Regions from separate parts of the Terribacillus sp. AE2B 122 genome, predicted to be linked through region 3. Evidence: riboswitches for the same ligand, from Rfam matches in the RefSeq annotation. Region 3 holds a riboswitch; each other region holds the start of a gene.

Region 1 (5,222 bases), on a different contig from region 3:
CAGCAAAGCATCTTGGCATTGGAATGATCACTTGGAGCCCTCTGGATGGAGGTTTGCTCGGCCGCAATGCACTCAAAAAATTGCCAGGAAGCCGAAGTGATAAGATTGGTGATAAAATCAATGCGCAGCGTGATCAATTGGAACAGTTCGGTCAACTGTGTGAAGAATTAGGAGAAACACAGGATAATATTGCCTTAGCATGGCAGCTTGCAAATCCCGCAGTAACAGCGCCAATTATCGGGCCACGTACGATTGAACAATTCGAGAGTACGTTAGATGTACTTGAAATCAATCTCGATGAATCTGTTTTAAAACGACTGGATGAGATCTTCCCAGGTCCAGGTGGTTCGGCACCATATGCATATGCATGGTAAAAGGAAAACTCCTGAATCCACTATGGATTCAGGAGTTTTTTTTACTGCCGAAGAGCTGCATCCGCAAGCGAATAAACTACCGCATCATCAGTAGGCGGATTATGTAATCCAGCCCTTACATCACGAAAGTGGCGCTGCAGAGGATTGTTGGCAGACAAACTTCTGGCTCCGACTATACGCATGCAGAGATCCACAACTTCATTAGCTTTATTGGTGACAATATGCTTAGCAGCAGCTAAATCCGGACTCATCTCAGTTCTCTTTTCAGGATGCTCAACCCACTTTCTAGCTGTAGCGTAAAGCACTTCTCTGGCGTTAAAGAGAGCGAGCTCTATTTCACCAATTTTTCTTCTAACCTCTGGGACATCCTTAATTGGACCCGGCAAGGAAACAGGATGAAATTTTGACGCAAATTGAATAGTATAATCTCTTGCGGCAACAGCTATACCAAGGTAAACAGCAGCGATCTGTAAGTACCAGCCTCTTGGAGTGGAGGTGCCTTTGTTTTCTTCTACAAGCAACGCATCCTGATCAACTAGTACATCTTCTAAAATTAAATCATCACTTCTTGTTCCTCTCATTGCGATGCTATCCCATGTTTCTACTACAGATACTCCTTCCAAGGAGTGATCAATTATAAAGAAGCCTTTGTTTCCGGAAGGAAGTATAGTCGCTGTGGCAATGCTGTAGTCTAAAGCAGCAGCCATGGAAGCAAAGGATTTACGGCCGTTAATTCTCCATTTCGAACCTTCCAGTTTTGCAGTTGTCCTTGGAGCAGCTCCTCTTGAAGGACTTCCAGTGGCGTTTTCTGTTTGAACCAAGTTAAGAAGAATTTTATCATGTATGATTTTGTTGCTAAGATCCTGAAAACTTTGTTCATCCCATTTTCTGCTTTCGGCATTTTCCAGTACAACACCAAGCTGCCAGCCAAATGATAGAGCAGTAGGAGCATCACCTTGGGCAAGTATCTCTTGAACTTGTAAGTACTCTACAAGATTTAATCCTTTGCCTCCATATTCCGTCGGCACAGTCAGCAACAAAAAGTCATTATCTTTTAACGCTTGAAAGTTTTCATAAGGAAATTCACCGCTGGCATCGATATGAGCTGCACGTTGTTTGAATTCTTCAGAAAGGCTCTTTGCTTGCTGTATCACTTGATCAAACTCTTTTGATTTCTCTTCGGTTTCTCGCATGAACATTCTCCTTATCCAATAAATTAAAAAACCTCTTTCGTGAGAAAGAGGTTACGTTTATGTATGTATCTCTCTCATCTCTCAGACATCTCTGTCTGCTGGAATTAGCACCTTACTTCAAACAAGCGGTTGCTGCAGGGTCGTTGGACCAGTTCCTACCCTGACTCTAGATAAGTGTGTTTATTCAGTTGTCGGCATAAATATATGCCATATACGGAATATTGTCAATTATATATTTAATTTAGAAAACTTGATTGACAGGCAATGGACGGTCCTGTATATTGAGCTTTAATTCAATAAGCATTTCTTATCCAGAGAGGTGGAGGGACTGGCCCTTTGAAGCCTCGGCAACAGACTGCTGCAGTACTGTGCCAATTCCAGCAAGCTACTAGCTTGAAAGATGAGAAGAGAGTGGACGTTGTACGCCTGCGTCGACTAAGTAAGACCTCTTCTTAATCTGAGAAGGGGTCTTTTATTTTGTATAAAACGGAGGGGTAAAAGTGGGAAAACAAATCATTCTGAATGCATTCGATATGAATAGTGCGATGCACAATTCGCATGGGTTGTGGAAGCACCCAGAGAGTAAGCGGCATCGGCAATATAAGGATTTGGATTATTGGATTGATCTTGCGAAGCTATTGGAACGCGGCAGGTTCGATGCGATTTTCTTCGCCGATGTGCTGGGTGTGTATGATGTTTACCGCAATAGTAAAGCGCCTTCCATCCGTGACGGCCTGCAGGTTCCCTTGAATGATCCAGCTTTATTAGTTTCAGCAATGGCCAGTGTTACAGAAAATTTAGGGTTCGCGGTCACGGTGAGTACTACATATGAACCGCCATTTGGGAATGCACGACGTTTTTCCACGCTGGATCATTTGACGAAGGGGAGAGTGGCTTGGAATGTCGTGACTTCATACCTTCCGAATGCTGCCCGTAATTTTGGCTTGACCGATATGATCAAGCACGATGAGCGGTATAAGATTGCCGATGAATTTTTAGAGGTTTCTTATAAGCTTTGGGAAAGCAGCTGGGAGGAGGATGCGGTTGTTGAAGATCCGCAAAACCAAGTTCTAGTAAAGCCTGAAAAAGTGCATGAAATCAATCATGAAGGTCATTATTTCCAGGTTGAGGGACCGCATTTGAGTGAGCCTTCTCCGCAGAGAACTCCTGTTATTTATCAAGCAGGTACGTCTGAAAAGGGACGGGAATTTGCTTCTAAACATGCGGAATGTGTATTTGTTGGAGGACCTACGCCTGAACGTATCCGTTATTATGCAGAGGATATAAGGGAGAGAGCTGCCAAGCATGGTAGAAATCCAGATCATATTAAGATTTTCTCTTTCCTAAGCGTTATTGTAGCGAAAACAACGGAAGAGGCACACCAAAAGTATCAGGAATACACGAGTCATTGGAGCTCAGATGCAGCTAAGGCGCAATTTGGTGCAAGCGGCTATGACATTTCCGAATATGAGGAACTAGATCCTGACGAGCCGTTTATATACGGCAAAACAACCGAAGGAGGTCACTATAAAGCAGCCTCGTTGACAAAGGATGCAGCCAAGCAGCTGACAGTAGGCGAAGCATTGAAGCGGTTTGATACCCCTGACAAAAGTTTGATAGTGGGGAATCCAGAAGAGGTAGCTGATGCTATCCAGCTTCAATTCGAGGAATCTGGAGTGGACGGGTTTAATTTGAACCACCTTGTTACTCCTGGAGATCTGGAATCTTTTATTGATCTGGTTATCCCAATTCTTCAAGAACGCGGACTTTATAAACAATCCTATAAAACAGGAACATTGAGAGAGAAATTGTTTGACTATGAATCAGGCAGACTGCCATCTGGGCATCCTGCAAGTGACTATCGATCGCCCGAAAATACCAACAGGAGAGGGAGATGAAAGGTGATAAAACTGGAAAACATCACAAAGAAGTACAGCAGCAAAGGAAAGGAAATCGTTGGCGTTGACGATGTGACACTAGCCGTTGAAGCTGGGGAAGTATTTGGAATTGTTGGGTACAGCGGAGCAGGTAAGAGTACGTTGCTGCGGTGTATTAATTTATTGGAAAAGCCGACGTCTGGGAAAGTCTTTGTTGATGGAGTTAATTTGCATGAGCTGTCTCCAAAGGAATTACGAAAAGCAAGACAGTCAATTGGCATGATCTTCCAAGGTTTTCATCTGGTCTCCTCTAAAACGGTATTTGAAAATGTAGCATTTGCATTAAGAGCTGCCGGAGCAGACAAAAAACAGATCAAGCAGCGAGTAGAGGAGCTGCTTGCCCTCGTTGGATTGGAGGATCGAAAGGATCAGTATCCAGCACAGCTTAGCGGCGGTCAGAAGCAGCGGGTCAGTATTGCTCGGGCGCTTGCGAATCAGCCGAAGATCCTTTTATGTGATGAAGCTACATCTGCACTGGATCCTGGAACAACTAAATCAATTCTCTCACTTCTCAAGAAAATAAATAAAGAACTAGGTCTGACCATCGTTGTCATCACGCATGAGATGGAAGTAGTAAAGGAAATCTGCAGCCGTTGTGCTGTAATGCAGGATGGGAAGGTGGTCGAGCAAGGTTCAACCTATGATATCTTCTCCGATCCTTCTAACCCGTTAACAGTATCCTTTATCCAGACTGTACTTAATTTTGATCTTCCAGAAGAGCTATTGGGAGAGATAAATGGAAAGCTGATCAGGCTGCAATTCAAAGGCAGCATTGCTGCAGAAGCAGTTGTATCGGATATGCTTCAGGCTTTTCAGGTACGCGGCAATATTTTGCACGGAAAAGTAGAGTACATCCAAAGCATGCCGTTGGGAATTTTTATCATGGAATTAAGCGGAAATGAAACGGAAGTGAATAAAGCAATTGCTTATCTTAGAGACAAAGTAAGTAAGGTGGAGGTGTTTGATGATGGATCGCGTAATCGCCATCTTGCCTGAATTGAATCAAGCATTTCTCGAAACACTCTTAATGGTCTCCATTGCCTTGGCTGTGGCCATCTTGATCGGATTACCCTTTGGAATACTATTATTTGTAACAGATCGCGGATTATTTCTAGAAAACGTAGTAGTGAAAAGAGTGGCTGGGCTGGTTATCAATCTCATTCGATCCGTTCCTTTCGTCATTCTGCTTGTCTTCTTACTGCCGTTTACACAATTTCTCCTTAATACGACCATTGGACCTTTAGCGGCTTCTGTATCTCTATCTGTTGCGGCTATCCCGTTTTATGCAAGAATCGTAGAGTCCTCAGCAAGAGACATTGATAAAGGTGTGATAGAAGCGGCTATTGCGGTAGGTGCTTCTCCGTGGATGATTATCAAAAGTATCATTCTTCCAGAAGTAAAGCCTGGCTTAATAACAGGACTAACCATTACTGCCATCAGTCTGATTGGGTATTCTGCCATGGCCGGCACAATAGGCGGAGGCGGAATCGGCGATTTGGCAATACGGTATGGATACTACAGATACGATAATACGATCATGTTCACCACAGTTATCGTGCTGATTGTACTCGTTCAGGTTGTTCAATACCTTGGCGATCTTATAGCAAGAGTCGTATCAAAAAGATGAACTCTAAGGGGGAACAAAAATGAAAAAAGCTATCTTATTGTTATTTGCCGCAGTGTTCACAGCAGTCTTAGCAGGCTGTGGTTCTGGAGAA
Region 2 (5,222 bases), 100 kb from region 3:
TTCGGTTGGAATATATCAAGAAAAGCAAACAGTATAAAGAAACAACATAAAAAGCCGTTCCTCTTGCAGGAACGGCTTTTTTATTATGTGGTCTGCAGTTTGCTTTCCACTCTATCGACTTTTTGGAACTCAGCAAAGTCATACTTACGTTCTACGTAAATCTGATGCCATAGCATGAAAGCAAGTACAGTCCAGATTTTACGGCTGTAATCTCCCTTACCTTGGCAATGTGCATCTAACAGATTCAAGATGTAGTCTTTATGCAAAAGATGATCTGTTTGGCTTTCATGGATGAGTGTTTTCGCCCAGCCATTCAGTTCATTTTTCAGCCAGTGGCGCATTGGCACTGGGAAACCAAGTTTTTTCCGATGCAAAACATGATCCGGAACAATGCCTTCTACCGCTTCACGAAGTAAGCTCTTCGTTGTGTTGTTGGCGATTTTCAAATCTTCCGGAATCTCGCGGGCAACACGGAATACTTCTTTATCCAAGAATGGAACGCGAAGCTCTAGTGAATGTGCCATTGTCATCTTATCCGCTTTCAGAAGGATGTCTCCGCGCATCCATGTATGAATGTCGATATACTGCATTTGATCGACAAGAGATTCGTTTTTTACGTTCTCATACAATGGTGCTGTAATCTTCTGGTAGTGAACCGCATCACTGTATGTTTTTAATAGCTTCTGTTTGTCTGCATCCTCAAACATTTTAGCATTTCCAATATAACGATCTTTCAATGGCGTTGTACCACGCTCAAGGAAGCTCTTACCACGTACACCTTCTGGCAAGATTTTAGCTACTCTTGCAAGCAAGGCTTTTGCAGGTCCCGGAATACTATCGAACATGCGAAGGGATTCTGGTTCACGGTAAATATTATATCCACCGAACAGTTCATCCGAACCTTCTCCGGAAAGTACAACCGTTACATGTTTGCTAGCTTCCCTTGCCACGAAGTAAAGTGCCACAGCAGATGGATCAGCCAATGGATCATCCATATGCCACATGATTTTCGGCAGTTTTTCCAAGTATTCTTCTGGTGTAATGATATGGGAATAGTTTTCTACGCCGAGTTTCTCAGCTGTTTCTTTTGCCACATCTACTTCGGAGAATCCTTCACGTTCAAAACCGACAGAGAATGTCTTCAAATTCGGATTGAATTGCTTCGCAATGGCTACAATGATGGAAGAATCAATTCCACCTGAAAGGAAGGAACCGACTGGTACATCACTTCGCATATGCTTGCTCACGGAATCATGAAGCACATCCTGGATACGTGTGATCCAAGCTTGCTTGTCCATGATTTTCGGTGAGAATGTCGCATGCCAGTAACGATGGAATTCTATAGGTTCACCTTCACGCTTCACGAAGTAGTGACCAGGCTCTATCTTTTTGATACCTTCTGTCATCGTGAATGGTTCCGGTACATACTGGTAACTCAAGTAATGCTGCAGCGCTTCCGTATCGACTGTTTCTGATTCTTCCAGAAGTGTGATGCTTTTCTTCTCAGAAGCGAAGAAAATCTCATCTTCTGTTTCTTTATAGAAGAGCGGCTTGATGCCAAATGGATCACGTGCTCCGAAAAGTGTCTTCTTCTCTTTATCCCATAGCAAAATGCTGAACATACCGCGAAGCTCTTTGAATGCTTCCGTTCCGTATGTATGATACATCGCTGCGATGACCTCGGTGTCGGATTCTGTCTTGAACTCTGCGCCTTTTTTCAGCAATTCTTCACGAAGCTCTACATAGTTGTAGATCTCTCCGTTGAAAACCATCCAGATTCTCTCGTCGTCATAGCTTAATGGCTGAACACCAGCCTCGATATCAATAATACTCAAGCGGCGGAAACCGAATGAGACATGTTCGTCATGGTAATAACCTTCATCATCCGGACCGCGGTGCGTGATGATGTTGTTCTGTTGTTTGAATTTATCCTTATCAGCTTGCGTTAATTGTTTTACGTTTTTTCTAATTACGCCAATCAAACCACACATTTAATGTTAGCCTCTCTTTCATTACTTCTAGCCATTAATTATAGCATAAAACAATTCGGTTCTTGAAGGGAGATTATGGGTGCCGACACAAAAAAAGCAAGAGCGAAATTACCGCTCTTGCCTTTCAAGCAGCTTATGCAAATGTATAGCTTTCCAGCTGTACTGCTTTGTCAGTCTGCTCCCAAGGGAAGTTTTTATCTGTACGTCCGAAGTGACCGTATGCAGCTGTATCTTTGTAGATTGGCTGACGCAGGTTCAGCATCTTGATGATGCCGGCAGGACGAAGGTCGAATAAATCGCGTACCGCTTTCACCAATGCTTCTTCTGACTCTTTGCCTGTTCCGAAAGTATCGATACTGATGGATACTGGTTCAGCAACACCGATCGCATAAGCAAGCTGTACTTCACATTTCTCTGCAAGACCTGCTGCAACGATGTTCTTCGCCACATAACGTGCTGCATAAGCACCGGAACGGTCTACTTTTGTAGCATCTTTTCCGCTGAATGCACCGCCGCCGTGACGAGCATAACCGCCATACGTATCAACAATGATTTTACGTCCAGTCAGACCTGCATCACCTTGTGGTCCGCCGATAACGAATCGTCCAGTCGGGTTGATGATGTATTTTGTATTCTCATCCAGCAATTCAGCTGGAACGACAGGTTTGATAACAAGCTCTTTCAAATCGGTATGAATCTGAGCTTGCTCCACTTCTGGGTGGTGCTGTGTGGAGATGACAATCGTATCAATCCGTACTGGTTGATCGTTTTCGTCATATTCTACTGTTACTTGTGTTTTCCCATCCGGGCGCAAGTAATCCACAGTTTCATCTTTCCGTATCTTCGCCAGTTGCTTGGATAGACGGTGCGCCAATGAAATTGGCAGCGGCATATATTCTGGTGTTTCATTGCTTGCATAGCCAAACATCAAGCCTTGGTCACCTGCACCGATTGCATCGATCTCTTCGTCCGTCATCAGCCCTTCACGAGCCTCAAGCGCCTGATCAACACCACCTGCAATATCAGGAGATTGCTCATCGATTGCTGTCAATACAGCACATGTATCAGCATCAAAGCCATATTTCGCACGTGTATAACCAATTTCCTTGATTGTTTTACGCACGATGTTTTGGATATCTACATAAGCACTGGTTGTAATTTCACCTGCAACGAGTACAAGTCCAGTCGTAACAGTCGTTTCACAAGCAACACGGGCATTCGGATCCTTAGCTAGGATTTCATCTAATATAGCATCCGAGATCTGGTCACAGATTTTATCCGGATGCCCTTCAGTAACGGATTCTGAGGTAAATAATCGACGATTAGCAGTCATTCTGCCAAATCCCCCTTCAACTACAATTAATACGGAAGTTTTACTCTTTCCAAGGTATGTTATTAAGAAACTTGATAATGGGTGAAGGTTGAAAGAGCACTATCATTAGTATTGCTCTTTTTTTATTATTAAGCCGTTACATGAAAAAAACCTTCCATCATAACAGAAGGCTGGCTTATTCCCTCTCTTATCGTTCAAGGTATCCCTTGCTCAGGTTGAGCACCATTTCACAAAATGTGACGGTTGCCGGGTTTCTTAGGGCCTGTCCCTCCGCCTACTCTGAATAAGAGTGATTTTCCGTTCGCAACTATGTTATCGGAACAGCCTCCAGAAGTCAACAAAATCATGTTAATACCGACTTAAAAACTCGGAATTATTAACCAATAAAGCATTCACTTATCGATTGCATTTTAAAATAGTATGTATTAATATTTTAATGTGTTATACTAATTAAAACTTCTAAAAAAAAGGCGGGATCCAGATGCGAATGATGCACGCATTAACAGCGCTAGAAGAAATGCGCTCCCAATCCAATGTAAGGAAAAACCTATCAGCAGCTCAGCTGACGGAGGCGGCATTGTCCCACCAAGAAGCTCGTTTGACAAAGACTGGTGCTTTGCGGGCTGCGACAGGGAAATATACCGGCCGCTCACCAAAGGATAAATTCATCGTCAAAGACGAGCTTTCCGAAAACAAAGTAGACTGGGGAAAAGTCAACCAGCCTATTAGCGAAGAAACATTCGAGCAACTTTTAGGTAAAGTCGTAGACTATCTGCAGGCACAGGAAGAAGTATTCTCATTCCAAGGCTTTGCAGGGGCTGATGAACGTTACCATCTCCCAATACAAGTAATCAACGAATATGCTTGGCATAATCTATTTGCCCACCAATTGTTCATTCGGCCAAATGAGGAGGAGCTGACTGCACATAAACCTGCATTCACTGTCATCTCTGCTCCTGGTGTAAAAGCAGACCCACTAGTCGATGGCACTAATTCAGAAGCATTTGTCATCGTTTCCTTCAAACAGCGTGTAATCGTCATAGGTGGAACGGAATATGCCGGAGAAATGAAGAAATCCATCTTCTCCGTAATGAATTTCCTTCTGCCGCAGCAAGAAATCCTGCCAATGCACTGCTCTGCTAATGTAGGTTCAGACGGTGATACAGCACTCTTCTTCGGTTTATCTGGAACAGGTAAGACTACACTATCTGCTGATCCGAACAGACCTTTGATCGGAGATGACGAACATGGCTGGTCACCTGATGGAATCTTCAATATTGAAGGCGGCTGTTATGCTAAATGCATCAATCTTTCAGCTGAAAAAGAGCCAGAAATTCATGGCGCCATCAAGTTTGGCACTATTCTTGAAAATGTAGCTGTAGATGAAGCTGGCGTTTGTGACTATAAAGATGGTTCTGTTACAGAAAATACGCGTGCTGCTTACCCGATTGACTACATCAAGGGCAGCCTGGCGAAGAGCTTAGCTGGACATCCAAAAACAATCATTTTCCTGACCGCAGATGCAACTGGCGTGCTGCCGCCAATCAGTAAATTGACAACGGAACAGGCAATGTATCACTTCCTGAGTGGATATACGAGCAAACTTGCTGGCACAGAACGCGGTGTTACAGAACCTGAAGCTACGTTCTCGACTTGCTTCGGTGCTCCATTCCTGCCGCTGGCACCTTCTGTCTATGCTGAGATGCTCGGCGAAAAAATCAGTGAACATCAAGCAGAGGTGTATCTTGTCAATACCGGCTGGACAGGCGGAGATTACCATTCCGGTTCCCGCATGAAGCTTCCGTACACGCGCTCCATGGTCCAGGCTGCTCTCAGCGGAGAATTGCGTAATGCAGAAACTACTCAAGATCCAATTTTCGGCCTGCATGTACCTGTTT
Region 3 (5,222 bases):
TAACTTCTGTTACGACATTTGCGAATGTTGCTTGCTCTGCATTATGCGAAATGCTGTTTTCAACATATGTTACAGCGCTGTTTGCTTCGGCAACGATCAAAATATGATTAAAGGAAGCGACTTTATCATCTTCCTGCCAGAAAATAGTTTGAAGCGGCTCGTCCACTACAACATTTTTCGGAACATAGACGAACACTCCGCCGTTCATCAATGCTGCATGCAGAGCTGTCAAACGATCTTCATCAATGTTTACAGCATCCTTCATGTAGAATCGCTTCACCAAATCACCATGCTGCTGCAAGGCAGTGAAGATATCCGTGAAGATAACACCTTGCTCGCTCCATTTTTCGTTTAGGGCAAGGTATGCCGCGCTATTATTACGCTGAATGTAAAGGTTTGGAGCATTATCCGCATCGATAAGTGCCGCCACACTTGCTGGCAGGCTGCCCAATGCACTGATTTTCTCCCCTTTTACTTCATGCACGTACGTATCAAAATCCCAGTTCTTAATCCCAGTCTTATCGGGTTTTGGCATGTCCAAAGATTCCGATTGAGAAAGAGCTTGCTGGCGAAGTTCCTTCATCCATTCAGGCTCATTGCGAGAACTGGAAAAACGGCTGATATATTCATCATTATATTGTTGCTTCGTTTCAACAGTCATAAGATCCCTCCTCCAGTTTACGCGTTAATTGTTTCGTCTTGGATGTTCAGCTCTTGTTTGATCCAATCGTAGCCTTCTGCTTCCAAACGCTTAGAAAGCTCAGATCCGCCGGATTTAACAACACGGCCTTGCATCATAACGTGTACGAAGTCAGGCTCGATGTAGTTTAACAAACGCTGGTAGTGGGTAATAATTAGGCAACCGAAGTTTTCGTCGCGCAGTTTGTTGATTCCTTTTGCAACAACTTTCAGTGCATCGATATCAAGACCAGAGTCAATCTCGTCAAGGATACCGATTTCAGCCTTCATCATTAGAAGCTGAAGGATTTCATTACGCTTTTTCTCCCCGCCGGAGAAACCTTCGTTCAAGTAACGCTGTGCCATGTTCTTATCCATTTCAAGGAAGTCCATAGCTTCATCCATCTCTTTAATAAATTTCATCAGTGGAATCTCATCGCCTTCCGCGCGTCGAGCGTTGATGGAAGAGCGAAGGAAGTCAGAGTTTGTTACACCGCTGATTTCACTTGGATACTGCATTGCAAGGAACAGACCAGCACGAGCACGCTCGTCCACTTCCATTTCCAAAACATCTTCTCCGTCCAAAGTGATGCTTCCGCTTGTCACTTCGTATTTAGGATGTCCCATGATTGCGGATGCCAACGTAGATTTACCAGTACCGTTTGGTCCCATTACTGCGTGGAATTCCCCGCTCTTTATCGTAAGGTTTACACCTTTTAGAATTTCCTTATCTTCAATCGAAACATGTAGGTCTTTAATTTCTAAAACTGAACCTGCCATTTATAAACCCTCCGATAGCTGCTATTTTATAAGTTTTGATAATATGTTATTTAAACACATTATCAATTTATTCTCATTACAATCTTAAAGCATTATTCGACCATTATCAACTTTTTTACTGGATAAATACACAGTTTTAACATGATCTTTTTCTATTGTATCACACATCCATTTCAAGCCAAAAATAAAGCCTCTGCTGAGAATTCCAGCAAAGGCATGAGAATAGTGGTACTTATTTATCGACAGGAAGAATTGCTCCGTCGTAATTGTCTTCGATGAACTGTTTGATTTCATCAGAATGAAGGACATCCATCAATTTTTTCAATGCTTCATTGTCTTTGTCTTCGGCACGTGCCGCTACGATGTTCCCATAAGGAGAATCAGTACCTTCAAGGATCAATGCGTCCTCAGAAGGCGTAAGACCTGCTTGCAATGCATAGTTCGTATTGATAACTACTAATGCATCTTCTTCGGATTCATACGTATCCGGAAGGAAAGCTGGATCAACATCCATGCTGAATTTCAGGTTTTTCGGGTTATCTGCAATATCATCCAAAGTAGCATCTACAGGCTCGACACCATCTTTAATTTTGATAAGGCCTTCCTCTTGGAAGATGGATAGGATACGTCCTTGCTCAGAAACGTTACGACCCATAATTACTTCAGTACCATCTTTAATATCATCTACGCTCTCGATATTCTTAGAATACACACCCATTGGCTCCAAGTGAACTGCTCCAAGGCTGATCAAGTCATAGCCAGTATCTGCGTTAGAAGTTTCTAGATAAGGGATGTGCTGGAAGTAGTTCGCATCCAAATCACCACTTGCCAAGTCATCGTTCGGGAGTACATAATCCTGATACTCTTCAATCTCAAGATTGACTCCTTCTTTTTCAAGGATAGGCTGTGCTTCTTTAAGAATTTCAGCGTGCGGTGTGCTGGAAGCCCCTACTTTGATTGTTGTTGTTTCTTCATCGCCTGAGCCGCTGTCAGATGAACCACAGGCTGCCAGGAAGATCATGAAAGCTGCCGATAAAATAACTAATAATGCCTTTTTCAAATGAATCTCTCCTTATCGTTTATCTAATTTATTTGAAATCAAGTCTCCAATAAATTGGAAGACAAATACCACAATAACAATTAAAAGCGTACAGATGAATACTACATCAAACTGACGTCGCTGGAAGCCGTAGAAGTAAGCGAAATCGCCTAAACCGCCTGCTCCGATAACACCTGCAACTGCTGTAGAACCAATTAACGCAATTGCTGTTACTGTAAGACCAGAAACAAGTGCTGGCATGGATTCTTTCAGCAGTACTTTGAACATGATCGTACTATTCTTTGCACCCATTGCCTTAGCAGCTTCCACTACTCCGTTGTCTACTTCTTTCAATGCGATTTCAACTAACCGTGCATAGAAAGGCGCTGACCCAATGATAAGTGCGGGCAATGCTGCCTCCGGACCGCGGATTGTACCGACGATAAAGTCAGTAAATGGGAATAGAAGCAGGATAAGTATGATGAACGGAATCGCCCGGAATATGTTGACGACCGCTGCTACGATTCCGTAGACAATTTTATTTTCCCAGAGCTTGCCTCTGCTAGTCAGATAAAGTAAAAGACCAAGGATGATACCGATAATGAATGTACCGATCAAGGAAAGAATCGTCATATAGAATGTCTCATAGATGGCTGTGTTCAAGTCTGCAATATCTACATTCGGAAACCACTTCTCAAACAAGTTCCTGCACCTCCGCTTTTACATTTGCTCCGCGGATGAAGTCCAGTGCCTTCTCCACTTCCGATTCATTGCCCACTAGCTGTAAGAAAAGATTGCCGACTGCGCCGGTTTGCGTCTGCAAAACATTCCCCTGCAGGATATTGATATCCACATCGAATTGTTTCGCAGTCTGGCTGACGACCGTCTGATTCACGTTTTCCCCAGAGAAAGAAAGCTTTACGATCGTGCCAGTTCCTTCTTTGACTACTGCTGCGGATAAAGAAGCATACTGTTCACTTCCATCCAATTGTCGAACGAAGCGCTTCGTAATATCCTGCTGCGGATTCTGGAATACATGCGTTGCATCTCCTTGTTCCACAACTTTTCCGGTATCCATAACAGCTACATGGTGGCAGATTTTACGGATTACATTCATTTCATGTGTAATCAATACGATAGTCAAACCGAGACGGTTATTGATGTCCACAAGCAAATCAAGGATTGAGTCTGTTGTTTCCGGATCCAGTGCGGATGTTGCTTCATCACATAGAAGCACTTTCGGATCGTTAGCCAACGCCCTTGCAATGCCGACTCGCTGCTTCTGTCCACCGCTCAGTTGAGATGGGTAGGCGTTTTCGCGCCCTTGCAATCCTACTAGCTCAATCAGACGATCCACTTTTGCCTTTCTTTCTTTTTTCGGCACACCTGCGATTTCCAATGGAAAAGCAATGTTTTGGTGTACAGTACGAGACCATAGCAGATTGAAATGCTGGAAGATCATCCCGATTTCTTGTCTGGCAAGGCGAAGTTCATTTTTGCGCTGTTTGACGATATCCTTGCCATTGATTATTATTTCACCAGCTGTCGGTTCTTCGAGACGGTTCAGCAGGCGAACGAAAGTACTTTTCCCAGCACCGCTGTAGCCAATTACGCCGAAAATCTCACCTGACTCAATTTTCAGATTAAGCTCATCGACCGCTGTAATATTCTGTTTTTTCGTACGATATATCTTGGAGAGGTTTTTGATAGTGATCAATATCCGCTCCTCCTTCCTCGTGTTGCTTTATAAGCATAAAAAAGCGTCTTTTTGTTCAGAGAACAAAAAGACGCAGCTGCGTTCGATAATTGTTCTCTCATCTGTACAGGTTTCCCTGCAGGAATTGGCACCATACAGGATAACCTGTGGTTGCCGGGCTTCATCGGGCCAGTCCCTCCGCCACTCTTGATAAGAGTATAGTTATATGATTGCTAAAAGGAGTTTAGCATCTAGTCAATATTCTTGTCAACATATTTCACAGACTTCCTTGACCTCCCAGAAATAGAAGTGCCTCTACAAGCAGGATATGCTGATAATCGCCGTCCACTACTTGCTTGTTACGGATACTGCGAAGCTGTACCTCACCAGCAAGAAGCTCCTGCAGTGTCTGCTCATCAGTACGTATATGTAAAATACCATAAGGCTTAGAAGCTGGTGTCGTGAGGCTGCTTCTGTCTATATGTAAATCAAAATGTGCATCTCCCCATTCAATGAAGACCTTCAGCCGCTTGTCATTACATAAAGGCAGCAGATCCTCCCTTACCTCGATCTGATGCTTAAGCTTTGTCAGTTTTTCGATGATCATCCGCCATTCCCTCCCTACACTGTATTTGGCTCTTCTTGTTCTGATTTCCTGCAAGAAAAAACAGCTTTCCAAATCGGAAAGCTGTTTTATTCGCTCAGCGTCTTCGCCAGCATATGCTGAACGGAATGAAACGCATATATTTTTTCCTGAACTTCCCCTTGTTTGAATGTAATAAGACAAGGTACACTTTCGATCTGATTTTCCTGCATAAAATCAGGAAAAAGAGAGGCGTTCAGTTTATGGTAATGTTCCTGGCCTGTCACGGCCTCCACTGTAAGGAGCATTTTTTCTGCAAGCTGACAAGTACCGCAAAAAGGTGTGTGCACAAATATTCTTGCTTGCTCCTGGTGTGTGACTTTCTGAACCTCTGTTTTGATAACCTCGATAATTCATCCCTTCTTTCTTCAGACGAGGAAGAATGG

The links. A riboswitch is a leader RNA that binds a small molecule or an ion and turns the genes downstream of it on or off. The one in region 3 is predicted to bind S-adenosylmethionine.
Region 1: another riboswitch for S-adenosylmethionine. It lies ahead of AE2B122_RS12435 (acyl-CoA dehydrogenase family protein); the one in region 3 lies ahead of AE2B122_RS15530 (methionine ABC transporter ATP-binding protein).
Region 2: another riboswitch for S-adenosylmethionine. It lies ahead of metK (methionine adenosyltransferase); the one in region 3 lies ahead of AE2B122_RS15530 (methionine ABC transporter ATP-binding protein).

The regions. Positions count from the first base shown of each region.
Region 1 is NZ_LR700946.1:823-6,044, reverse strand. It holds gene AE2B122_RS12440 (aldo/keto reductase) at 1-374, shown strand, start outside; gene AE2B122_RS12435 (acyl-CoA dehydrogenase family protein) at 416-1,567, opposite strand; SAM riboswitch class I at 1,639-1,744, opposite strand; SAM riboswitch class I at 1,872-1,974, shown strand; gene AE2B122_RS12430 (LLM class flavin-dependent oxidoreductase) at 2,068-3,465, shown strand; gene AE2B122_RS12425 (methionine ABC transporter ATP-binding protein) at 3,469-4,500, shown strand; gene AE2B122_RS12420 (methionine ABC transporter permease) at 4,469-5,131, shown strand; gene AE2B122_RS12415 (MetQ/NlpA family ABC transporter substrate-binding protein) at 5,151-5,222, shown strand, end outside.
Region 2 is NZ_LR700948.1:130,116-135,337, reverse strand. It holds gene AE2B122_RS16160 (gamma carbonic anhydrase family protein) at 1-50, shown strand, start outside; gene asnB (asparagine synthase (glutamine-hydrolyzing)) at 84-1,991, opposite strand; gene metK (methionine adenosyltransferase) at 2,125-3,324, opposite strand; SAM riboswitch class I at 3,509-3,614, opposite strand; gene pckA (phosphoenolpyruvate carboxykinase (ATP)) at 3,806-5,222, shown strand, end outside.
Region 3 is NZ_LR700948.1:29,251-34,472, reverse strand. It holds gene sufD (Fe-S cluster assembly protein SufD) at 1-661, opposite strand, end outside; gene sufC (Fe-S cluster assembly ATPase SufC) at 679-1,458, opposite strand; gene AE2B122_RS15540 (MetQ/NlpA family ABC transporter substrate-binding protein) at 1,691-2,518, opposite strand; gene AE2B122_RS15535 (methionine ABC transporter permease) at 2,531-3,199, opposite strand; gene AE2B122_RS15530 (methionine ABC transporter ATP-binding protein) at 3,192-4,214, opposite strand; SAM riboswitch class I at 4,309-4,410, opposite strand; gene AE2B122_RS15525 (hypothetical protein) at 4,471-4,800, opposite strand; gene AE2B122_RS15520 (thioredoxin family protein) at 4,887-5,177, opposite strand; gene AE2B122_RS15515 (toprim domain-containing protein) at 5,205-5,222, opposite strand, start outside.